2 regions of the Pediococcus sp. EKM201D genome follow, and region 1 is predicted to be linked to the other one. Evidence: riboswitches for the same ligand, from Rfam matches in the RefSeq annotation. Region 1 holds a riboswitch; the other holds the start of a gene.
What was found. A riboswitch is a leader RNA that binds a small molecule or an ion and turns the genes downstream of it on or off. The one in region 1 is predicted to bind FMN.
Positions count from the first base shown of each region.

Region 2: it holds a riboswitch for FMN, as region 1 does, so the genes downstream of both, ribD (bifunctional diaminohydroxyphosphoribosylaminopyrimidine deaminase/5-amino-6-(5-phosphoribosylamino)uracil reductase RibD) here and HFC68_RS03150 (ECF transporter S component) in region 1, are expected to answer to the same signal.

Region 1 is NZ_JAALFK010000002.1:43,430-55,953, forward strand. Features, by position in the region: gene HFC68_RS03105 (peptide ABC transporter substrate-binding protein) at 1-1,546, opposite strand, end outside; gene HFC68_RS03110 (FAD/NAD(P)-binding domain-containing protein) at 1,977-3,842, shown strand; gene HFC68_RS03115 (YitT family protein) at 3,940-4,770, opposite strand; gene dltD (D-alanyl-lipoteichoic acid biosynthesis protein DltD) at 4,855-6,141, opposite strand; gene dltC (D-alanine--poly(phosphoribitol) ligase subunit DltC) at 6,144-6,377, opposite strand; gene dltB (D-alanyl-lipoteichoic acid biosynthesis protein DltB) at 6,400-7,593, opposite strand; gene dltA (D-alanine--poly(phosphoribitol) ligase subunit DltA) at 7,593-9,119, opposite strand; gene HFC68_RS03140 (teichoic acid D-Ala incorporation-associated protein DltX) at 9,139-9,288, opposite strand; gene HFC68_RS03145 (biotin transporter BioY) at 9,568-10,086, opposite strand; gene HFC68_RS03150 (ECF transporter S component) at 10,130-10,711, opposite strand; FMN riboswitch at 10,830-10,954, opposite strand; gene HFC68_RS03155 (MerR family transcriptional regulator) at 11,011-11,469, opposite strand; gene HFC68_RS03160 (MDR family MFS transporter) at 11,618-12,524, shown strand, end outside.
Region 2 is NZ_JAALFK010000002.1:290,007-302,530, reverse strand. Features, by position in the region: gene addA (helicase-exonuclease AddAB subunit AddA) at 1-649, shown strand, start outside; gene rlmH (23S rRNA (pseudouridine(1915)-N(3))-methyltransferase RlmH) at 1,149-1,628, shown strand; gene HFC68_RS04310 (hypothetical protein) at 1,772-2,212, opposite strand; gene HFC68_RS04305 (helix-turn-helix transcriptional regulator) at 2,227-2,421, opposite strand; gene HFC68_RS04300 (SAP domain-containing protein) at 2,546-3,166, shown strand; gene HFC68_RS04295 (DUF454 family protein) at 3,193-3,420, opposite strand; gene HFC68_RS04290 (S66 peptidase family protein) at 3,626-4,699, shown strand; gene HFC68_RS04285 (DUF4097 domain-containing protein) at 4,731-5,651, opposite strand; gene HFC68_RS04280 (DUF1700 domain-containing protein) at 5,651-6,271, opposite strand; gene HFC68_RS04275 (PadR family transcriptional regulator) at 6,264-6,584, opposite strand; gene HFC68_RS04270 (acetate/propionate family kinase) at 6,688-7,875, opposite strand; gene HFC68_RS04265 (NAD-dependent succinate-semialdehyde dehydrogenase) at 7,963-9,333, opposite strand; FMN riboswitch at 9,526-9,658, shown strand; gene ribD (bifunctional diaminohydroxyphosphoribosylaminopyrimidine deaminase/5-amino-6-(5-phosphoribosylamino)uracil reductase RibD) at 9,774-10,835, shown strand; gene HFC68_RS04255 (riboflavin synthase) at 10,836-11,441, shown strand; gene HFC68_RS04250 (bifunctional 3,4-dihydroxy-2-butanone-4-phosphate synthase/GTP cyclohydrolase II) at 11,431-12,524, shown strand, end outside.

The DNA of each region.
Region 1 (12,524 bases):
CAGTTTGATAAAGTGGTGAAACAGCTTGTTCTTTCATCACAATTTGTTCTGCCTTAATCATATCTTGCCAGCGTTTCTCAGCATTATTAGCATCTTCATTTTGGGCTTTTTTCACAAGGCTATTATATTCCGTGTTGTCCCATTTGCCATAATTATATGCACTATTTTTTTGTAAAATTTGAAGATGTGAAATTGGATCATTAAAGTCAGCTCCCCAATGTCCAACTAAAATATCAAATTCTCCACTTTGAGATCTCGAATATGCTACTTGCGATGGCACGTTAACAATGTGAATTTGTAATCCAGGTAATGTCTTTTCCAAGGACTGTGCATAAAATTCAGCATAATTTTTGCTGTTCCCCTCATTATCTGAAGTTAAATTAAGTTTCAAATTCTTTACTCCAATTTCTTGAAGCCCTTTTTCCCAGTACTGCTTGGCCTGTTTTTGATTGTACTCGATGGTACCGTCTAAATATGCGTCATCAGCAAAGTCCTTTCCCGTTTTTGGATTATTAGCTAAATCCGTGGGAACGAGGCCCTTACTTGGTGTTGAAGCATCCCCAATGATTTTTTCAATCAACTGCTTCCGATTGATTGAATAGGCGATAGCCTTACGAATATTTACATTGTTAAAGGCTTTACGTTTGGTTTTATCTGCATCATTAAAATTATATTGTAAGAAAGTGGTAATGGAATATGGAAAGGTGGTGTAATCTTTATTATTTTTATAGTTTTTAACTTGTTCACTGGAAAGCTGTGTATAATCTAGCTTCCCGGATTGGTATAAATTCAACTTAGTTTGTGGGTTTTCCACCACTCTAAATTTAATTTGATCCAATTTAACAACTTTTTTATCCCAATATTGTGGATTTTTAACGAAACTCCAAGTATCGTTCGTTCCTGTCCAGCCTTTTACTTTAAAAGGCCCTGAATAAACCGTATATTGCGCCTTTGTTCCATATTTATCACCATATTTTTCAACAGCCTTTTGGCTAATTGGTGAAAATAGTGGATAACTCATTAAAACTTTAAAATATTGAATAGGTTGATCCAAATGTACAACGAAAGTTTGATCATCTTTAGCCTCGACCCCTAGCTTAGAGGGATCCATCTTACCTGCATTAATTTGGTCGGCATTTTTAATCCCTTCAAATAAGTAAGCATACAAAGCTTTAGTCTTAGGATTAATCGTTCTTTGCCATGAATAGACAAAGTCATGAGCTGTAATTTTACTACCATCACTAAATTTAGCATTTTTGCGAATCTTGAAAGTCCACGTCAATCCATCTTTAGAAACTTTAGCCTCGCTGGCCAAACCTGGGGTTGTCTTACCATTTTTCCCTAGGCGATATAGACTTTCAAATACATTTCCAGTTTGTCCATAACCATTGGCTTTAGATACATCCAGCGTGTCCAAGGGAGCATCAGCTGCTAAATTCATGGTTTGTTCAGCAGCATAGCCACCTTTTTTAGCTCCACAACCCGCCAATACCACCAATGATACTAAAATAACCGAAAGAAACCCGATCCACTTTTTATTTTTCATTTTCTACTCCTTTAATTTTAATCACATCAACTTGGAAACACCCTACAATCGCTACATTCAGATTCCATATCATCACGTCCTTAACAAACAAAAAACCGGCTAACTACACCGCAGTGTAATTAACCGGTTCAACTAATCCCAATTGGTTCGTTGAATAATTCCGCTATTTACGCCTGCCAAATAACATGTGGTCTTTTAGACAACATGCGCAAGCTTCAACTACTGATTTAGTATTCGTAAATAGCATAGAATTACTCCTTGTTTTATTTTCAATTATTAGAATACCCTATTCACTTATTTTTTGTCAATTCAAATGGCTTAACTTCTAAATAGTTGTATAATTACATGTAAACGTTTCAACTATGAAACTACGGTAAATTTAATTATTGTGCTATCATAGCTGTAATTAATAAATGAGGTGGACAACACGATGAAAATAGCATTAATAGGGGCTGGTCCACGTAATTTAATGGCCTTTGAACGTTTAGTTTATTGGGCATTAGATCGCAAATGGGCAGATGAAGTTAAAATACTCATATTTGACCCATTTGGAATAGGTGGACGAGTTTGGAACCCTAACCAAAATCATGAACTGAAAATGAACTCTCTGGCTTCCAAAATAACTTTATTTACGGATGATTCAATTCAAATGGAAGGCAATCCTCATTTAGGTCCAACTCTTTTTGAATGGGCAACAACTCTTGGAAAAGATTTTATTGAAAATAATAATTTTAAGCGCCAAAAACTTTTATTAGAAGAGATTGATCATTTAACTAAATACTCTTATAGCTCTCGGGCTCTATTTGGTATTTATCAACAATGGTTCTTTCAACATGTTGAAAAACGCATGCCTAGTAATTTTAGTATCGAAATTCACTCAAATTTGATCCATAACGTCAAATTTGACAATGAAAAGTACATCTTGCTTACAGATGAGTTAGCATACCAAGTAGATGCTATTTCAGCCGCTCTGGGCGAAGGGATGGATGAACCAAGTGACGCAGAAAAAGAGGCTCAAGCATTTGCTGAAGCACATCATTTAAAATACGTTCCCGTTCGCTATCCCGCCGAAGTTGATGTTGATGACATTGCGCCTACTGATCAGGTTATCATTCGCGGCTTAGGCTTAAGCTTTATTGATTACCTGTCCGAACTAACCGAACGTCGTGGTGGTGTTTTTCAGCGTGATGAACGGGGTTCGTTAATTTATACACGTTCTGGCGACGAACCAACGATCTACGCTAGCTCTCGTCGAGGACTTCCTTACCATGCTCGTGGTTTAGACCAGAAAAAAGTTGGAGAGACTTATCCACGTTATTTTCTATCAGACGCGTATGTTAATAACTTGGTGCTTAAAAATCAATCAATTACAGGATCAGAATTTATTAAGCGTATTACGTTAGACGTCGAATTAACTTACTACGTTACTTTAGCTAAGCTACTATACCCTGATATTAACCCCGTTGAATTTGAAAAAGAATTGGCTACGGCTTCTAATGGATTCAAAAAAATTCTAGATAAATACAATGTTAGCGCTAAAGATCGCGTGGATTGGTCAGCTTGGGAGAATCCAATTCCTACCAGTGTTACTGACACTGCTTCCTTTACCACTTTTATAAAAACTTATCTCCAACAAGATATTGATATTGCTAATGAAGGTAACAAAGTTTCTCCTTTCACGAGCGCTGTTGAAAAATTACGCGAATTACGTTCCAACATTCGTAAAATCGTCACCTACGAATTACTAAGTGACGATGATTACGTGAAATATATTTTAAAGTACTTTAACGCATTAAATAGCTTTTTAGCGGTGGGACCGCCTGCGTTCAGAATTGAGCAAATTTTAGCCCTAATTAAGGCAGGTGTGCTCACTTTAACCGGTCCAGGTATGGTCGTTGAAAATGAAGATGACCATTTTGTAACTTATTCATCCGTATTGAGTGATCATCAACGTTATTCTGGGAATGTTTTAATCGAAGGACGGTTACCACAGCCTAGTGCTGAAACAACTCAAAATCCTTTAATTAAAAATTTGCTTGCTAATAAAATGGCTCGCATTTACTCTTTGTATTTGAGCGACGGAACTTTATTTAAGACCGGTGCTTTAGATGTCACTACCGAAACGGCTGAACTAGTTACTCCCAACGGTAAAATCATGCCTAATTTCTTTTTGTGGGGGCTTCCTACTGAAAAACGGCATTGGCTGACTAATGGTGCCCCAATTCCTGGTGTAAATGATGTTCGCTTACGTATGGCTGATATGATTGCCGCTAGGATTGTAAAATCTGCTAAATAACGCATTTAAAAAGTATAAAAAACAAGCGATAATAAAAAGTTTGGTTGAATCTAAAATTCAGACCACCTTTTGTTATCGCTTGTTTTTATTTCAAAAATTAATATTGTCCACCATGTACTTCAGCAACGTTGGTAGTTAAAATAAATGCCTGGGGATCGATTTCACGAATCCGACCGATTATACGGTGATATTCGGAGTTTTCTACTACAAGCATCAACATGCGCTTGTTATCCCCCGAAAAGCCACCTTGTACATCTAAGCTAGTATAGCTTTGATCGAGAGACTCCGAGATAATTTCTTCAACCTCGGCTAAGTGACTACTCATAATATAGACACTTTTTTTACGATCGATACCTGTCTCAATATAGTTCATTACTAATAAAGTAATTACCGATGAGAATAAAGCTAAAATAAATGCTTCAATTCCGGAACTAAAGATATTCATCACACAAACCATTGTATCAATTACCAACAAGCTGACAGATGGCTTAAAATTGAAGTATTTCTTCAAAATTAGTGGAGGTACCGTTGTCCCACCACTAGATGCATCGATTTGATATAAGAGCGCTACTCCAAGTGCGTATAAAGCACCACCAACAATAACTGCTAAGGTTCGATCTGACACTAAACTAATACTAGGAGTAATCGCCATACAGACCGGTAATAGTAAACTACCCACTGTAATTCTTGCAGTAGTTTCTTTTCCCAAAGTAAAGTACGACGCAAGTAACATGGCAATGTTAATAACAAATACAATTAAAGCACGATTCCAACCTAGGGCATCTTCTAAAAGAATTGAGATACCGGTGGCTCCACCAGCCGCAACATTGTGAGGAGCGTAGAACATATTGATACTTATTGCTAGCACCTCTAGTGCAACCAACATTACCGCAAATTGCATAATTAACTTAAATCCTTTTTCTTTCATACATTCCTCCGTTTCACTGACTTCCTTCTAAAAAAAGGAGGTAAGCCAAATTAAGACTTAACCTCCTTTTATTATAACTAAAATTTAACCGTTATTCTTGATATACGAATTTAAATCATCTGGAGCTAAATTTTGCCACGATTTGGCATAAAACTGATTGTTCATTTTGTATGATGGGATTTCTTGTTCGCCATCAACGAAAGCCTTAACCTTTTTATCGAAAGCGTACCAACCATTCCAACCCAAATGAATTGTATCTTGCATAAAGTAGGGTTGTGAACCTTGATTAGATAAATCAGCAATGTGGTCAAATCCTTGACTCTTTAATTGATACTTAATCTTCTTATTGAAGCCTTTCAGCATCGATTGTGATAAACCAGCATAATTTGCCCACTTTTGATTAATTGGTGGTATTACAAATAATACATCAGTTTTATCAGCAGCAAATTGATTTAAAACCAATTGGAAATCTGCGAACTCTGGGGACTTAGTGTAGTCATAATTTCTTTCAAATCCTTTAAACTTACCCAATTTATCTTTCAGTCGATGACTATAGAAGGAATTTTTGATTCCAAAATCATTATTTGATGTTTGTTGCTTGGCCTGTTTGATAATCGCTTGGCGAATTAAATCTCCCGATTCACTATTTGGTAGAGCTTGCAGCTGGCGATTAATTTTCTTTTGATTATCATCTTTCAGTTTCAAACTAGAGAAAAGTTGATCTTCGTGAGCTAACAAACGTTTGTAATAACTAATATTTCGTTGAGTACTTGCTGATAATTTTTGCCCTTGTGCTACTTGACGAAGAGCTTTGTTAATCATTCCATTACCATTATCAGTGTTTTGTTCCATCTTTAATAAGCGATGGGCAGCGTACCGATCAGTTCTTGTACCATGCTGCTTTTGTAAAAAGTTAACAGCTTGCAGTTGTGAGAAATAAAATGAAAATGCTTGAGGATTAGCCCCTTTTTTGACAAACCATTGAGGAGAAATCACAAATACGGCCTTCCCATTTTTAAGCTGGTGATTGATTCCTTGCATCTGGAAATAATGCGTTAAAGATTGCGTCCCAGCTGCTCCCATTAAGAATGGACGGAAATCCCAATTATACTTTTCTGCCATAACTGAGGGATGCGTCAAATCAAAGCGTGAAAATTCTGACGATCCGAAAAATGGTACATAATATGGATCTGATAAGGCGGCTCGCTTAACTGCATCGCCCTTTAAAATATTTGGTGACAATGATGTCGCGGCTTGCTTCTCAATTGTTGGACTGATTCGGTTTATTTTGAATGGGGAAAATAAAAGCCCAATCAAAACAACTGATGCGACTAGCAATGGACCAAATATCATCCAAAGTTTTTTACCCACGATTACTGCATTGCCTCTACTTTAGCGATAATTTTATTTGGTGTATCCCATTCACTGCGCTCAAATTCTGAAACTGGGGCCATAATTCCCAATTCTGTTTGGAGTTGGAGTAATAGTTGCACCGTACCCATTGAATCTAACAAGCCTGTTTCAAAAAGGTTTTCATCCATACTATTACTTACATCTGAACCTGTAAGATCTGCCAAAATGTTTAAAACTGTTTCTTTTGTATTCATAATTAATTATTCTCCTTTATTTTTAGTGGAACCATAATGTGTCTAAAAATCCTGAAAATACGAGGAACGTGAAACAAACAAAGTTAAACGTAATAAAAATCGCCAAGTATTCAGTAAATTTATTATGTGGGAATCGATCCGGATTCTTTTTCTTCAAGTTTAGCCACCAGTCATTAATAACTAAGGCTACCCCATGAATTAGACCGTAAACAATGTAATACCATTTCTCACCGTGCCAAAAACCCATTAATAACATGTTTAAGACATAGGTGATATTGGCAGTTGTTTTAGGATTCTTAAATATTTTATGCTTCATGAAAAAGAATACTAATCGCATATATACATAATCTCTAAACCAAAATGAAAGTGTCATATGCCATCTATTCCAAAATTCTTTAATATTTTTAGATTTAAATGGTTGATTGAAGTTCATTGGTGTTTCAATTCCCATGAAATAACTAGTTGCTACAGCGAACAAACTGTAACCAGCAAAATCAAAGAAAAGATAGAAACTATATACGTACATTACTCCTACCAGCCCCCACGACAGACCAGTCGATTGCACAGCTAAATGCTGTACCTTTGGAAGTAAAATTGTCCCAAAGAGATATGCCAACATAAATTTGTAGACAAACCCTAAGAATACGTAATGTAAGGCTTTTTCCAACATATTTAAATACTTTTCGCGGTCCGGAACGCTCTCGTAATCTTTTCTAAAACGACGATAACGATCAATAGGACCGGATGAAATTGATGGGAAGAAGGCCATAAATTGTAAAAAGAACCACGGATTGTAATCCTTTAACACTCCATCGCGAATTTCCATAACGGTTTGTACAGCTTTAAAGGTCAGGTAACTAATCCCCAAGAATCCAATAATCGATGGAGTCCCCGACATCAATGGCGTTAATTTCACGACCACTAGTGGTGATATCGCAAGAAGAACCGCAATAACGAACACCCACGTGTCGTTTTTCTTTTTACGATATACGTTATAAAGTGAAACTAAAATCACTTCAAAAATTAAAAATCCAACTAGTGCAACGCCTTGCTCCCACTTAGGTCCTCCAAAGGATAAGAGAATGAATCCGATTGATACTAATAGTTCGTACCAACGAAATCTCTTGCCCCAAAGGATTCCTACAACAATGGGAATAAATGCCACAGCTAGCATGCCAAAATACATTGGATTTTCATATGGTGTTAATGAAAGCATTAGGCATTAACCTCAGCAATAACAGATTTAATATCGATTTTTCCGTTGGCCGTTTGCGGTAAACTTTCAACAAATACAAAGCGATTTGGAACAGCATATTCCATCATGTTATCCTTCAAACTATCTTTAATCGCAACTGTTAATTGAATTTGAGAATCGAACTCATTTTTTTCAGGAACAACATAGGCCACTAATTGAGCCACCTTTTGGTCTTTCCCATATTTAGGAACTGCCACTCCAGCCTGAATTAATGGATCGTTATTTAAGTAATGGTTAACCTCTTCAAGTTCGATTCGGTAACCATGCAGTTTAATTTGGAAATCAGTCCGTCCATGATAATAAAGCATTCCAGTATCATCAATCTTAACTAAATCACCAGTTTTATAGGCACGTTGACCTTCATATTCAAAAAAGGCTTCGTCCGTTTTTTCCGGATTATTGAGATAACCTTTGGAAACACTTGGTCCTGATAGAACTAATTCTCCTTCAGCACCAGCATTGGCCATTCTTCCATTATCATCAAGGATAAATCCCAGAGTATCTTCTTTTAAATATCCAATTGGTAGACGATCATATTGTTTAAGTACCTCATCTGTAATTTCGATTGCACTAACTGCGACGGTCGCTTCTGTAGGCCCGTACGTATTAAAGATTTTTGCATCTGGAAAACGTAGTTTAAGAGCTTGCGCAGTAGCGTGTGTTAATTCTTCACCACAGAACAAGAATCGGCTCAATGCTGGTAGATGTTCTGCATCAAAAGTCGGTTGCAACAAACAGATATCCATGAAGGATGGTGTTGAAACCCACACATTTAAGCCCAAAGTGGGTAATATTTCAAATAATTTTTTGAAATCATCCGTAACTTGCTTGGGCACCGCTTTGATTGTTCCACCCATAACTAATGTGGGATATAAATCCATTACGGATAGGTCAAATGAGTAAGGTGGCTGTGATAACGTCACTGGACGTTCAGGTAAACCTAGATTGCCAATTTCCCAATTCACAAAACTTAAAAGATTATTGTGACTGATTTGTACTCCCTTAGGCTTACCAGTTGTCCCAGACGTGAAAATAATATAATAATTATCATCTTTAGTGACGAAACTATTAGGTGTTACATTTTTATTTGCATTAAAAACATCGTTTAATTCTTGTCCTTCTAGAACTGGTAGATCACCCAAATTTACAGGCAAATCTTCAACCGCGATACACATCCCAGGATTAGCAATTTCATTAATCATTGTTAATCGTTCTGCTGGTGAGTGGCGATCAATTGGGACATAAGCGTGTCCACTTTTTACAACCCCTAAAAAAGCTGCAATCATATCAAAGGTTTGAGCACCATAAACCATAATTGGCGCATCTTCTTCCAACCCTTGCGTTAAAATATATGCAGCTAAGCTATCTGAATAAGCTTTTAATTCTCCATATGTGTTCTTAGTACCTAGATAATCATAAGCAATCCAATCTGGATGTTTAACTGCGATTGAATCAATTTGCTCAATCACGTTAATTACTTTCCCCATAATTAATTAAATCCCCCGTTTAAAATTCGTTATAGATAAATGTTCCGCCAGTCATTCCGCTGTAATCGTACAAGTACAACAAGACGACTAAAACTGCAAAGTAAAAAACAGTTCGCGTAATAAATTTTACTGAATCATGTTGCCATAAATCTTTAAAAAAATTCAGCATCACAATCCCCCCTGCTAATTTTCACTAATTTGATAGTGAATTTATAAAAATCTAATTGCGTTACGTAAAAGTATGCCATTTTTTTCGTTCTTTGTAAAACTCCTGTAATATAACGGGCTAAAAAAATTCATATTTATCACATAAAGTTCATATAGTTTTTAAGAAGTGTTCCCATCAATACAGCATTTTCGACACTTATTTTAAAAAAGTTTAAAAAAAGCTAAAAATTAGAAATACCGCTGTCTCCAGCGGTACTAAATAATTTCTAGCTTTTATGTGTTATTTAAGTTTGTATGCAATCGTTGCTACCAGGATTGCTTTAAGTATATCTCCTGGGATTAAAAGGCTATTGAGTGCTACAGCTCTGATTAGTGGAATGTGCATATTAACAGCAAAGCCCATGCTACCAAACAAATCGATAATTAAGACAGCTACAATCGCAATTTTTGCAAATAGCAAGAACCATTCATGGCGATGCTTCTTCGACCACCAAGCTAATAAAACGGCCCCAATCCAATATCCTAGGAGATATCCTCCAGTCGGTCCGATAAAAACGGCCATCCCACCTCGAAGTCCAGTCAAAATGGGTAGTCCTATTAACGCCAACAATAAAAATACTCCCGTTGTTAAAAATGCTTCAAACGGCGATAACAATAACCCAATTAATAGAATCCCAATGTTTTGAACTGTCAACGGTACTGGAATTATACCAATCGGAATCGCTGGAATTAATCCCAAAACAATGACTATAGCTAATAGCAATGCCATACGTGTTAATCTTTGAGCTTCGATGTGCATTAAATTTCACCCCACTAAACTAATGAGGTTATATTATACCATTTTAATTTGAAGCTCTTCTGATAATCGGAATTAATCTAAAATATACCAATCCAATTGCAATTCCAACGATAATCCCTTTTAACAAATTAAAAGGTACCACACCATAAAGAACCATATTTAAGGTCGAAACATTAATTTGGAAACTTGCTAACTTCATATATAAGGGCAATAGAATGAATAAATTTATCACACTCATAAATACCGTCATCAAAACCGAACCGATTAAGACCCCCTTAATCAAGGCCCCCACTTCTTTTTTATGCGTGCTACCTTGAACCGCTTTAATTGCGTAGTAAATCGGTAAGATATATGACAAAGCTGCCAACCAGTTAGCAAATGCACCCAATGCACCTGCTGGATTACTATCTCGAAGGATTATATCCATCAGTCCGGCTAAACCAGCTGTCACCATCCCCCAGACTGGCCCAAATAATACCGTCCCAATTAAAACTGGGACATCCGCGAAATCAATCTTTAGGAACGAAAATCCGGGTAAAATTGGAAAATCAATGAAAATCAAAACAAACGAGATAGCTGCTAGCATAGCGACTACAACCATTTTATTAACTTTAGAAACACTCATCATACTGCCTCCTTGGATTTAGGAGCACCTTCTTGGTTTATTTACACAAAAAACACCAATGCAACTGGGGCATTGGTGTTTAGACTGTTTTATTATTACGTTAGTCTGCGCAAATAAATTCAATCTTCCTTTATCTAGACTTTAACTATCGGTTTCGGAATTTCACCGAATCAGCCATCACGAATGACAGCTCATGGACTTTACCACCGGTCGGGAATCGCACCCTGCCCCTTGAAGATGAACCGTTATTTTTTTGTAAGTATTTCATTAATAAATATATAGTACAAATAGCTTATTCGTCAATCATTTGTACTTTCTTTTTTAACTTGAAAAAAACTTTCCCCATCTTCTAGCACTTCGATAAACAAACGTTGATCTTTTGGTAAACCCTTAATTTCACCTAAGTCAAATTCATAGCCATTAGGAATCTCACGACCACCACTAAAACGTTCTTTAAGAAAGTGACGTAACGCTTTCATAATGCGTCCGTTACTTTGCGCTTTTTCAGCTGCTTTGGCTAAAGTAAAACCATCTTCAATATAGCTAGCAATATTACCAGCTTGAATCATCGTAAAATAGGTATATTTTCGTTGACCTGTTTTTGAAATTTTAGACTCAATATAACCTTTTTTCTCCCAATAACGTAATTGTCTAGTTGATACATCGACAGCATTGGCCACATCACCGATACTAAGTAACATAGCTTCGCTATCAATTATTTTCTTTACCACTGCTAGGCGACCCGCGGGGTTTTCCATGTTTGCTCCTCCTCATTAATGCTGTATATCTTGTTGCATCTTTTAAACTAATTATAACTTCTCTAACATCTTTGTCAAACAAGTTGACAAAGATGTTATGATAACTTATAGTATTAAAGAAAAGTTTTTGAAAAGAGGTTGTAAGCTTATGCCACAAGCAATTGACGCACATGGTAAACCCTATAAGAGATCCTTATTGATCCTTGTGCTATTAATAGGTACTTTTTGTAGCGTTTTGAACCAAACAATTTTAACCACCGCATTTCCTACATTAATGGATGCTTTTGATATCAGTACTTCTACTGTTCAATGGTTGACAACTGGATTTTTGATGGTTAACGGTATCATGATTCCCATTAGTGCCTGGTTAACAAGTCGTGTTCCTTCTAAACGACTTTATTTATCTGCTATGGCTGTTTTCCTAATTGGAACCATTCTATGTTACACAGCTCCTACGTTCCAAGTTTTACTTGCCGGACGTTTAATCCAGGCTCTCGGAGTTGGTGTTACCATGCCACTCCTCCAAACTCTAATGTTGACAATTTTCCCAGCTAACCAACGTGGTTCAGCCATGGGTCTTGCCGGATTAGTTATTGGGGTAGCTCCAGCAATTGGTCCTACTCTTTCTGGATGGATTATTGATAACTATCACTGGAGAACCCTATTCGGAATGATTATTCCAATCGTATTTATCGTTCTAATCGCTGGTCTATTATTTATGAAAGACGTTTTGGAAACCGACAAGAAGAAGCTAGATTGGATTTCAGCTGCTTTATCTACAATTGGATTTGGTAGTTTACTCTTTGGTTTCTCCGAAGTTGGAGACAAAGGCTGGGGTGACGCAGTAGTTATTACTACATTAATCGTTGGTGTTATCTTTGTTATTTTATTTGGTATCCGCCAATTGAGATTAGAAAAACCATTCCTTGATTTACGTGTACTAAAGATTCCAGAATTTTCAATTTCTGCTACTTTAAGTTCAGTTTCAATGATTGCCATGGTGGGGGCTGAAATGGTACTTCCACTTTATATTCAAACCGTGCGTGGCGAATCAG
Region 2 (12,524 bases), 250 kb from region 1:
TCCTGATAAATTCGAATTGAATTTTAGTGAGGTCGATGCAGATCAACACATTAAACCACAAAATCGGTTTGTAACGGAAAGTTTAATGGCTCCGCGTTTTATGAATGAAGCGACAAAGCCTAAGGCAGCTGAAATAGGGACCGCAACGCATTTAATTTTGCAACAATTAGATTTGAATCAACCGATTAATGAAACAATTATTAAAGATAAAATTGGTGAGTTAGTAATGAACCGAGTGTTGGATGAACAAGTTGCTAACCGGATTCGTATTTCAACAATATTAGACTTTTTTGATAGTGATTTAGGACAGCTAATGATCAACCATCCAGAAAATGTACATCGGGAAGAAGCTTTTTCGCTATTACTACCGGCTAAGGGACTTTTCCCTAAAGTTAAAGGTGATGACGATGTGTTAATTCATGGTATTATCGATGCATATTTCGAAATGGAAGATCGAGTTATCTTATTAGACTACAAGACCGATTTTGTTCTTCCGGGGAGCGTCGAACAAGGTATAGAAAAAGTAATTAATCGATACCAAGGGCAGGTCAATTTATACGCGCAAGCCTTAGGGAGCATTTTGAAACGACCAGTTAATGAAAAATATCTTTATTTGTTATCGATTGGACGACTAGTAGAAATTCAATAAAAAAAGCTGCAACTAATCTAATATGGCAAAATTAGTTGCAGTTTTTTTGCGAAAAAGTGTTTTAAGAGACCACTAGATTAAGAGATGGGGAATAATCCTGAAGCGCGTTTTAACTACAGATGAACTTCGGAGCAAAAAAATGTGGATAACTGTGGATAACTTTGTTAATAACTAAAAAAGTACGAAACTATTTATACACAAAAGTTATTAAATAAACCTTAAGGCCTGTCGAAAAGTTATCCACAGGCAGTGTTGATAACTGTGGATAAAAAAGTTTATAATAATTTTATATTGATAAAAACGCTTATTTGTAGGCGATGTAAGCGTGTGGAATGAAACAAAAATTAAGTTGAATAATTGTGGATAACTAAAAAAACTGTTGACAAAATCTTATCCACAAATGTAGTGCCGAACATAAATTCGACCCAATATGTTGTGAGTGCAAAAATTAGCCTGTGGATAACTTTGTTAATAACTTAAAAAAGGATGTGCAAAAGAAGTGAATATTAAAATTATTGTTGTGGGAAAGTTAAAAGAAAAATATTTGAAACAGGGGATAGCAGAATACTCGAAAAGATTGTCAAAATTTTGTAAGTTCCAAATTATTGAAGTTCCAGATGAAAAAGCACCCGAAAGTTTAAGCGATGCTCAAATGAATGAAGTTAAAGTTAAGGAAGGAGAACGTATTTTAGGTAAAATTAAAGATCGAGACTATGTTTTTACCCTAGAAATCAAAGGAAAAGAACGCTCTTCTGAAGAATTATCAGCAGAGATGGCTAAATTAGCTACTTATGGAAACTCTGATATCACATTTGTGATCGGGGGTTCGTTAGGTCTTAGTGATGCAGTAATGAAACGTTCTAATTCCGCCATTTCATTTGGGCGCTTTACTCTACCGCACCAATTGATGCGACTAGTGTTAACTGAGCAAATTTATCGTTCGTTTATGATTCAGGCGGGAAGTCCGTATCATAAATAATCAAAAACACTTACCAAGTTTGTCTTGGTAAGTGTTTTTTGTTTAAACATAATTATGAACGGATTTAATGTATTATGATGTTTTTTTCATCAGTAAGGTTAGAAATTCTCTGAAATTTAAAATACTATTTTGTTTGCTAAATATTATTTATGGTAATACCTAAGCCAGGTACTGTAATAAATGATATTTCCCAAGAAACCCATAAGGATAAGCCACCCAGAAATGATAGTCAGAGCAGTATATATATCTAAAGTAAAAAGATTAATTAGAGGAATTGCTAGCAATAACAAGAATGCAGCGGCCGTGTAGAAACATAAAAGTATTGAGTGAATTTTATAAATAATGGATCGTTCACGTTCATCTTCAACAAAAACAAGTGCGCTATTGGACTTGATGTGAAGCCTTTTACGATAAGTTGCTGAAGTTATCTGAATCACAAATAAAGAAATAAAGTAGACTATATCGAATGTTATTTGCGACATATCTAGTATGCCAAGAAAATTTGCATAAAAAAGAGCAAGAAGTAATAAAAGTATATTGAGTTCCCAAAAATTAAAACGAATAAAACGAGCAGATTTTGTCATGGTTAATCCTCCTCTTATTGTTCAAATACAAATAATTCATCTACAGTTGTTTGTAGGATATGCGCTAGATTGAAAGTTAGCGCTAAGGAGGGATCGTATTTATCGTTCTCAATGGCGTTGATAGTTTGGCGTGTAACGTGAGTAAGTTGCGCGACTTCGGCTTGAGATAATTTAAGTTTTTTACGCCGGACCGCAATGCTATTTTCCAAAATAACGTCCTCCTAAGTGTAAAATGTTTTTTACATTTAAAGTAAAACATGTTTTACATTTTAAGTCAATAAAATATTTTAAAAAGGGTATGAATGATATAATTTATTTATCGGAGGTTGTTTAATGATGGTACTTACATTGAAAGATTTTGAGCAAACTTATTTTTATAAGACGGAATTAATACAGTTATGTAAAGTTTACGGATTACCGACCTATGGGACTAAAGCGGAGTTAAACAAATACTTAACGTTATATTTATCTGGAACTCCGGCCTGCGATATTAAAGTAAATAGAAAACATACCACTAGTAGAAATAAGACAAAAATCACATTAGAAACAAAGATTCTGGGAGAAGGATTTAGTTTTAATCAAGAGGCAAGAAAACTCTTCGCAGAATATTTTGGTAAAGAAAAGTTTTCATTTAAGAAAGAAATGGCCGTTATTAAACGACAAGCTGAACATAACGGTGAGACCAAAATGACTGTGCGTGATTTATTGGAAAGATATCAAGAGATGGTTGGGCAAGGTAATGTACTAAGGGAGACAGCAGAAGAAGCAACGTATCAATGGAATAATTTTGTGAGGGATTTCTGTAAGAGTTCAGAAAGTCAGAATTATCATCAGAAATTAAAAGTGGCGGCCATTCTATGGGAAAAAGTTAAAAATTCTAAAAACGATAAAAAATTTGAAGCTAGTTTGGTACAAAAGTATGAGAAAAATATTTCAAATTATATGAACAAATAAAAAACGCCTTTTTAGGCGTTTTTTATTTATCCTAACCATTTTCCCACAATTGGAAATTTGCCTTGCAACCAGACAAATGGTCGGGTCTTAATGATACGTTGGTGAGTTTCAGGTGAAGCTTTTTTTACAGAGATTAAAGCGAGAATGAAGAATGGAGAAGCTGGTATAACTGGTAGCGCTAAGCCGATTATTCCTAGGACAGTATTGAAGAAGGCAGAGGTTAGCCAAAAAAATCGTGTGATTATGAAAGTCATTTAGTCATCTCCTTAAGGATATAAGTTAGCATGTTTTAGTAAACTAAACGAGCAAAATGGATGAGCTTTTAAAGTTACTTAAGAATATTAAATGAATTTTTAGACAATTTGGCTTATAATGGGCGCTAAATATTTGAATGATACGGGCAGAAAAATAAGATTGATAATTTTAACTTCAGATGAAGTTAAAGTGGGGTGAGAGGTGATGAAAAAACCGAAGGCACTAGTACGCGGTGATAAAGTAGCGATCGTGAGTCTATCCAGTGGAGTATTGGGTGAGAGCTTTGCTGAACACGAATTGAAGCAAGGAATACAAAGACTAAAAGAATTTGGTTTACAACCAATCATTATGAAAAATGCTTGTCGAGGGATTGAATACTTAAAATGTCATCCAGAGGCCAGAGCTGCTGATCTCAAACAAGCTTTTATGACAGCCGATATTAAAGGAATTATTTGTGCAATTGGTGGAGATGATACTTATCGTTTAGTGCCATATTTGATGGAAGATGAAGAATTTATTAGGGCAGTTCAGGCGCATCCTAAAATTTTTACGGGCTTTTCAGATACGACGATCAATCATTTAATGCTAAATAAACTGGGGCTAATAACGTATTATGGTCCAAACCTATTGAATGATTTAGGCGAGCTAGATAGGCAGATGTTGCCTTATACACGAGCAACTTTTGCTAGCTATTTGAAAAACGAAAACCCAGTCGAAATTAAATCTAGCCCAATTTGGTATGATGAACGGGTCGATTTCTCGATAAAAGCACTGAACACACCACGCGTTAAACATGATGAAAAACATGGTTACCTTGTACTTCGTGGAAAAGGGAAAGTTACAGGAAAATTATTCGGCGGTTGTTTGAATAGTTTGGGTAAATGTGTCTTAGGTGAAGGTCACTCTGATCAACCAGCTATTATTCAAAAATATGGCCTATTACCTGAACCCGAAAAATGGTTAGGAAAAATTCTGTTTATTGAAACAAGTGAAGAGAAGCCTACGCCAAAAGAGTATCGAAAATTATTAGAAACCCTAGATCAGTTTGGAATTATATCTAAAGTTTCAGCTATAATTGTTGGAAAGCCACAAGATGAAATCTATTTTAACGAATATCAAAAAATATTACTTGAGGTAACAGCGATTTATCAAACTCCAATTATGTTTAACTTAAATTTTGGGCATGCTTATCCCCGAACAGTAATACCCTACAATTTAGAAGCTACCGTCGATTTTGATGAAAGAACTTTAACAGTCCAAGAATCCTTGTTCAACTAAAAAAATCCGCCTTTAAAAGGCGGATTTTTAATTATCTGACGATGATATTGCCATCGGAACTAGTGAAAGAATAATGAGTTTTCTGAAATCCTTGATGATAGTAATTTGTATTTTTACCAAAAATTTTAACGTGTCCGTCGTCGCTATCTGCATTAATTGCTAAATTACGGGAATCCTTCAGAGTAGTATGAATATCACCATCACTAGTACGACCGGTTAAAGATTCTGAAATACTAAGCCGATTTAAGTTCAGATCGCCGTCATCACTAACTAACTTAAGCTGTTTGAAGTCAGAATCATTAAGTTCAAGATCGCCATCTGAAGTTAAAATTTTTGATGAGCCCTTAATGAATTTTGAGTCATTAATAGTAACATCGCCATCACTGCTATCATAAGCAAGACTTGCTGCTGAAACTTGTCGTAATTCTAAATCAGAGTAACCACTAACTTGGAGTTCGTCTTTAACGTTAACTTTGTGCAAATCAACATCTTCATTTGAAGATAGATGGATTTGGTTGAAGTTCAAATCAGTAATAGAAACTGTACCACTAGTGTTACAAATTAACTTGTTAAGTTTACTAGTACTTGGTACATAAATAGTAATCGTAGACGGTGCAAAGTTTCCAAGTCCTAGATTAAAGGTAAAACCATTTCTTGAATTATCGTTAATAGAAAGTTGATGGTTGGTTGCTTGGTAATCAAGGGTATTGGTTCCTCGATAAGTGACTTTAATTTGGGATCCAGCGTAAGGCTTAATTTGAACATCATCATCGGCGTTAATTTTTAAATTATGAACTTCTTTGAAGGTAGCATGTTTGATTGAAGTATCTTCGATTTTGAATCCACCATCATGCCAAATTAAATTATGATCGCCATGATGTAAGATGCCTAATCCTAAAAGGACGGCTCCTAAAATGGTGATGATAATCCCCGAAATAAGTGTTTTTTTCATTACCGATCACCTCTTTTTTCTGTTCTTCTTGTGACAATCTTGGTGTATAACCATCTGAAGAAAAGGGAAGTCCCGTGAAGAATTAACATTAATATCCATCGGATAAATGGAATTAAAATTAAATATATCCCAATCACTAACAAACCAAAACCGATGTAATAAATACCAGTCCAAAAAGATGTTGCCAAAAGAGTTAGACCAATAATAAAAATAATAATAGCGATAATGCCAAAGATAGTGAAAGCCAATCCAACTCCAAGAATTGCAACAACCATCCCAAAAATAACACCAAATATGGCCATAAATAAGCCTAGCGCTAGAGGAATTGTAATAGGGGTAGAGAAAATAGCCAGGATAATCAACCAAATGGTTTTAACATCCTGCCGTGGACGTTTAAAATCCGACGATTCGGGTTCAGATTGTTCACCAGCTTTAATAGAATAGTCTGCTAAGATTTTCCGCGCTAATTGTTTAGGTGTTCCTAATGAAGAAACTGCTTGTTGATAGCTTACCAAGCCACTATCTTGTAAATATTCGCTATAAAACTCAATCACGTCAGACCGTTCTGCGCGCGTGAGCGGAGATAAATGGGACTCTAATTCTTCAATGTAATCATTCATTCAAATCACCCCTTGAAACTAGTTTATCAATCCTATTTTTGAAGGTAATCCATTCTGCTTGAATTTCAGCCAAACGAACTTTACCTGCTTGAGTTATCTTGTAATACCTTCGATTACGTCCTTGATAGGGTTCATCATAGGTTGTTAAATAATTATTCTTTTTTAAACGGCGTAAGACAGGATACATGGTTGATTCGGAAATCGGAAAGTCTGCTTGAACTTTCTGTGTCAGAGCATAACCATAGTAATCTCCATGATTTAATATTCCCAAAACGCTACCGTCTAGCAATTCGGTTGGAATTTGGATTGCCATATGCTCACCTCCATAATACTATATCTCATATAGTATTATAAATGATTAAAATAGTAAAGAAAACCCCCAAGCTTATTTACAAGCTTGGGGGTTGAAGTTCAATTTAACGTAAAATTCGTTGGATATCGCGAGCAATCATTAATTCCTCATTAGTTGGCACAACGAGAACTTGAACCGCATCAGTTACTTGATTAATCTGTTGTTCTTTACCACGTACATTATTACGCTCAACATCAGCATTAATGCCGAAGTAGGTAAGTTGTTCCATAATGCGTTCTCGCATTGCAATTCCATTTTCACCACAGCCAGCAGTGAAAATCAGAGCATCTAATCCACCAAGTTCAGCCACATAGCTACCAATAAAACGGACTACGCGGTTAATGAACATTTCCAATGCTAACTTAGCTTGAGGATTAGAATTTTCGGCATCTTCCAAGTCCCGTTGATCAGGAGATAATTGGGAAATTCCTAATAATCCTGATTTTTGATTTAGAATATCAATCACTTCGTTAACACTAATCCCTAATTTTTCAGCTAGAAAACCGACCAGTGATGGATCTAAATCTCCCGATCGAGTCGCCATCATTACCCCGCCTAAGGGAATGAATCCCATAGAGGTATCGATTACATGTCCTTGATTAAAGGCCGTAATTGATGAACCGGAACCGAGATGACACGTAATCATTTTCAAATCGCTTAAATCTTTTTTTAGAAGATCTGCTGCCCGATTGGCGACATACCGATGACTGGTCCCGTGCGCACCATATTTACGAATCCCTAAGTCTGTGTAGTATTCGTAAGGGATGGGATAGAGGCAGTTAACTTTCGGCATATCAGCGTATAACGAAGTGTCGAAAACCGCCACTTGACGAACATCTGGCAGGAGCTGTTTAAAAATTTCAATGTAGCGGGCCTGAACCGGGTTATGAAGTGGGGCATATTCAGCTAAATTGTGGATTTCGGCTAAAACTTCATCATCGATTAAAACCGAGTCTTTAAAGTGTTCGCCCCCTGCGACAACTCGATGTCCAATTCCAGTAATCTCACGTAAATGCTTGACTAGTCCATGATCCTTAAGGAAAGAAAGCAGCATGGTAACCGCTAAATCATAGGTGATTGAAGGTTTTACTACTTTATAAGGATCATGATGGGGGCGTTTAACCATAAAAACGGAGTTGGGAAGATTGATTCGGTCAATCAATCCAGTTGCGATTACTGTTTCATCAGGAATCGAAAACAACTTCCATTTCAGAGTTGAACTGCCCGCACTAATAACTAAGTCTTTTTTCATGAGATATTCCTCGCTAACATGTGTAGATTTATTGGAAATTAGTTTTTGTATCCGCTTACAATTATACCGGATTTCCAACAAAAATACTTAACTATCGATAATAGTTTTTGCGTTAATGAATTCACGAATACCTAAATCGCTAAGTTCACGTCCGTAACCAGAGAATTTAACTCCACCAAATGGGAACTGAGGATATGAAGTTAGTAATTGATTAATGGCAACTTGGCCTGTTTCAATCTTCGAAGCTACTCGTTCAGCTTGTTCTAAGTCTTCGGAAAATACGGTCCCACCTAGTCCGTGTTGAGAAGCGTTAGCAACTTCAATCGCTTCTTCTTCATCCTTAACCTTGTAAACTTGAGCAACTGGACCAAATAGTTCCTGATCATACATCGGGTTATCTGATTTCATACCACTAATGATGAGAGGATAAAAGCCGGCACCAGGGCCTTTAATAGGCGTGTTGTTACCCCAAAGTAGTTTAGCACCACCGGCTAAGGCCATGTCCACTTGTTTTCTTAGTTTTTCTTGAGCAGACTTGGATGAAAGTGGCGCCAAAGTTGTTTCGGGATCTAGTGGGTCTCCCAACCGACGTTTTGCAAATTGCTGGCTAAGACCTTCAAGAAAGGCGTCATAAACATCTTCTTGGACGATAAAACGTTTAGCAGCCGTGCAGACTTGTCCAGCATTGCTAAGACGAGCTTTAGCAGCAACTTCAATTGCTTTTTTCAAATCAGCGTCTTTCAAGACAACAAAGGCATCAGTTCCGCCTAATTCCATGGTTGATTTTTTTAAATTTGCTCCTGCTTCGGACGCAATCTTTTTACCAACCCCTTCAGAGCCAGTTAAAGCAACACCTTGAACCCGATGATCACTGATGATTTGACTAACTTGGTCGTAATTGATAAATAAATTTTTAAATGCTCCCGTTGGAATACCAACCTTCAAGGTCGCGTCCTCGAAGGCTTGAGCACATTCGGGAATGATACTAGGGTCTTTTAGTAAGACAGGGTTTCCCGCAATAAAATTAGGAGCAAAGACCCGCATAATTTGAGCATACGGGAAGTTCCAAGGTTCAATCATAAAGACTGCTCCAATCGATTGGTACTCGACGTGGGCTTTAACCCCTGGAGCATCGTGATACTCAACGTCTGCCAAAGCTGCTGCTCCATTTTTAGCATAGTATTCTGCAAAATCAGAGGTCTTTTGAACTTCAGCTTGAGATTCCTTAAACAACTTTCCCATGTTAGTTGTAATAAGGCGAGCGTAATGGTCAATGTTATTTTTAAACTCATCGGCTAGCTCTTGAAGTTTTTCGGCTCTTTTTTCAATGGGTTGAGTTTTTGCAAATTGATAAAAAATATCAGCATTCTTCAAAGCAACTTCGACTTCTTGGTCGGTTGTATTGGGAAATGTGCGAATTAATTGTCCGTCGTACGGATTTACTGAATGATATGCCATATAAAAGTCTCCTTTTCTAGATATGGTTCTATTGTGCAAAAGAATACGCTTTCATTCAAGTGATAAAGCTTAAATTGGTAAAATTCAATATTTGAGAAATACAGCACATTTTATAGAGTGGTTAGAATAAAGTGAAGGTTCAGATTTGCAAAATAAATTATCTTAGCGTAGACTACAGAGCGAAAACTGAATAGATTTCTTCGGGGCAGGGTGTAATTCCCGACCGACGGTAACAACCAAGGGTTGAAGTCCGTGACCCGCGAGTAGCGGTGGACCTAGTGAGAGTCTAGGACCGACAGTATAGTCTGGATGGGAGAAGAAACGTTATTTAAATTTCGTACTCTTTTGTACGCTTTTTGGCGTACATGCTCGTATGGAGTCTTATTTAGCTATCAAAAATCATGCCCCGCACAAATTTTGTGTGGGGCTTTTTTCGTGGGGTGATTTTGATTAGTGAACAAGATTATATGAATTTAGCTTTCGAAATGGCAGAGAAAGGGAAGTATCAAACGTGGACGAATCCTTTAGTGGGAGCGGTAATCGTTAAGAACAACGTGGTTTTAGCTAAAGGGTATCACCACCAGTTTGGAGCCGCTCATGCTGAAATTGATGCTTTGCAGCACTTAGATGATCTAAAACAAGCTAGAGGTGCTACGATGTACGTCAGCCTAGAGCCGTGCAGTCACTTTGGTAAGACGCCTCCTTGTGCTAAAAAGTTAGCTGAAGTAGGTATTAAAGCAGTTGTAGTTGGTCAAAAAGATCCGAATCCATTAGTCGCGGGTCGAGGACTTCAAATTTTAAGGGATGCTGGAATTGAAATAAAAGTTTTAAACCAAACTGGAGGATTAAATGTTAAATACAATTTTTTCTATCAGCATCAGCGTCCGTATGTAAATGTAAAGTATGCCATGACTTTGGATGGAAAAATTAACCAGCAGGCCAACCAACGCAGCATTATTACTGGTAAAGAAGCCTATCAAGACAGCCAGCAATTACGGGCAGAATATCAAGCAATTTTGGTTGGTGAAAACACATTAAAAGTTGATCATCCCCAATTAACAGTCCGCCAAATCGCTGTTTATCAGCAACCTTGGCGAATGGTTTTGATAAGAGATGTAGATCAACTTAAAGTCGAAGATTATGCGTTTTTTAAAACAGCAGATCCAATCTTATTACTTACTTCATCCGTAACTCGACGACAGTGGCCGAATAACGTAGAAGTGATTTCTGATCGGTGGACCCCCAATAAAATCCTAACGCTACTGGCTAAACGAGGGATTCAAAGTGTTTTAGTTGAAGGTGGGAGTCAAATTCACGCCGAGTTTTTAGCAAGCGGTCTGGTGGATGAAATTAATGTCTATCTTGCACCACGTATTTACGGAGCGACGGGGTTACCAGCGATATTTAACCCTACTCAATTACCATATCAATCGAATGCATATCAGTTAGTTGAAAAAATGGAATTGGGGCCAGATATGAAATTTAGACTGAGGAGAGTATAGATGTTTACTGGAATAATTAAAGCAAAAGGCATTATCAGCCAGATTAAACGCAATCAAGCAACCGCGCAAATTATGATTGCCACACCGATGACCCACCAAATTCATAGCAAAATTGGAGATAGCATTGCCATCAATGGGATTTGTTTAACGATTACTAGCATTTTAAACGAAGGATTTACCGTCGAAGTAATGCCCGAAACAACCCATCGAACGAGCCTTGCGAATATGAAAGATGGAATGGAGGTTAATCTAGAACCGGCTTTGCTAGCCACAGACCGCTTAGATGGTCATTTTGTTTTGGGACATGTAGATACAACGGCCAAATTAGTTAACAGGATGTTAAATGAAAATTCAATCGTCCTAACCTTTGAAATTAATCCTGACTATATAGATTACGTGGTCGAAAAGGGCTCGATCACCATCGATGGAGTGAGTTTAACGGTTTCAGCGGTGGAGAAGCAACTGTTTGAAGTTAGTTTGATTCCACATACCTTACAAGTAACCACGCTAGGTAATTTAAAGGCTAATGATGTTGTGAATGTTGAAACTGATATTTTAGGAAAATACATTTTAAACGAAAATCGTGGTGTAAATAATGAAAAATAGAATAATCGAAAAAATTGAAAATGCTCTACAAACTTTGAAAAATGGCGGCCTCATTATCATAACGGACGATGAAAATCGTGAAAGTGAAGGAGACATGGTGGGGTTGGCCGAATATGTTACCCCAAAAGCAGTCAATACGATGGTTACCAATGCTCGAGGACTGTTGTGCGTACCGATGAGTGCGGAGATAGCTCAAAAATTGGGATTATCACCAATGGTTACTAATGCGGAAGATGCTTTTGGAACGGCGTTTACCATCAGTACCGATGCTAAAACCACTAAAACAGGGATTTCAGCTTTTGACCGCGCTAAAACCATTCAAAAGTTAGCGGATCCCCAAGCTAAATTTAGTGAATTTTATCATCCAGGGCATGTCTTTCCCCTAATTGCTGAAGAAGGTGGGGTGCTAGCAAGAGGTGGGCATACTGAAGCGGCAGTTGATCTGGCTAAGTTAGCTGGAGTTCGGCCAGTAGCCTACATTACGGAAGTTTTGAAAAAAGACGGCACAATGGCCCGTCGAAACACCCTTAAATCCTTGGCCGAAGGAATGCAAATGCCACTATTAACCATTGAAGAAATTAAAATATATCGTTATATGAAAGATGCTGGAATAGTTAAATCGGTTGCGAAAGTCCATTTACCTACTAAATATGGGGAATTTGAGATGGAAGCTTTTGATACGGGGGCTGGGCAGGAACCAACTTTACTTTTAACTAAAGGAAGTCTATCTGAAGTTCAACCCTTGTTACTTCGAATCCACTCCGAATGTTTAACTGGTGATATTTTTGGTTCCAAGCGATGTGATTGTGGTGAGCAATTAGAACGTTCCTTAAAGGAAATCCAAAGCCGTGGAAGAGGAGCTTTGTTGTATTTACGTCAAGAGGGTAGAGGAATTGGTCTTGCTAATAAATTAAAGGCTTATGAACTTCAAGAGCAAGGGATGGATACAGTTGAAGCTAATCTGAAGTTAGGATTTCAAGCTGACGAACGGCATTATGGAGTAGCTGCTGCAATTCTAAGAAAAAAAGGAATCACGAAAGTTAATTTACTAACCAATAATCCTGACAAGATTAAACAATTAGA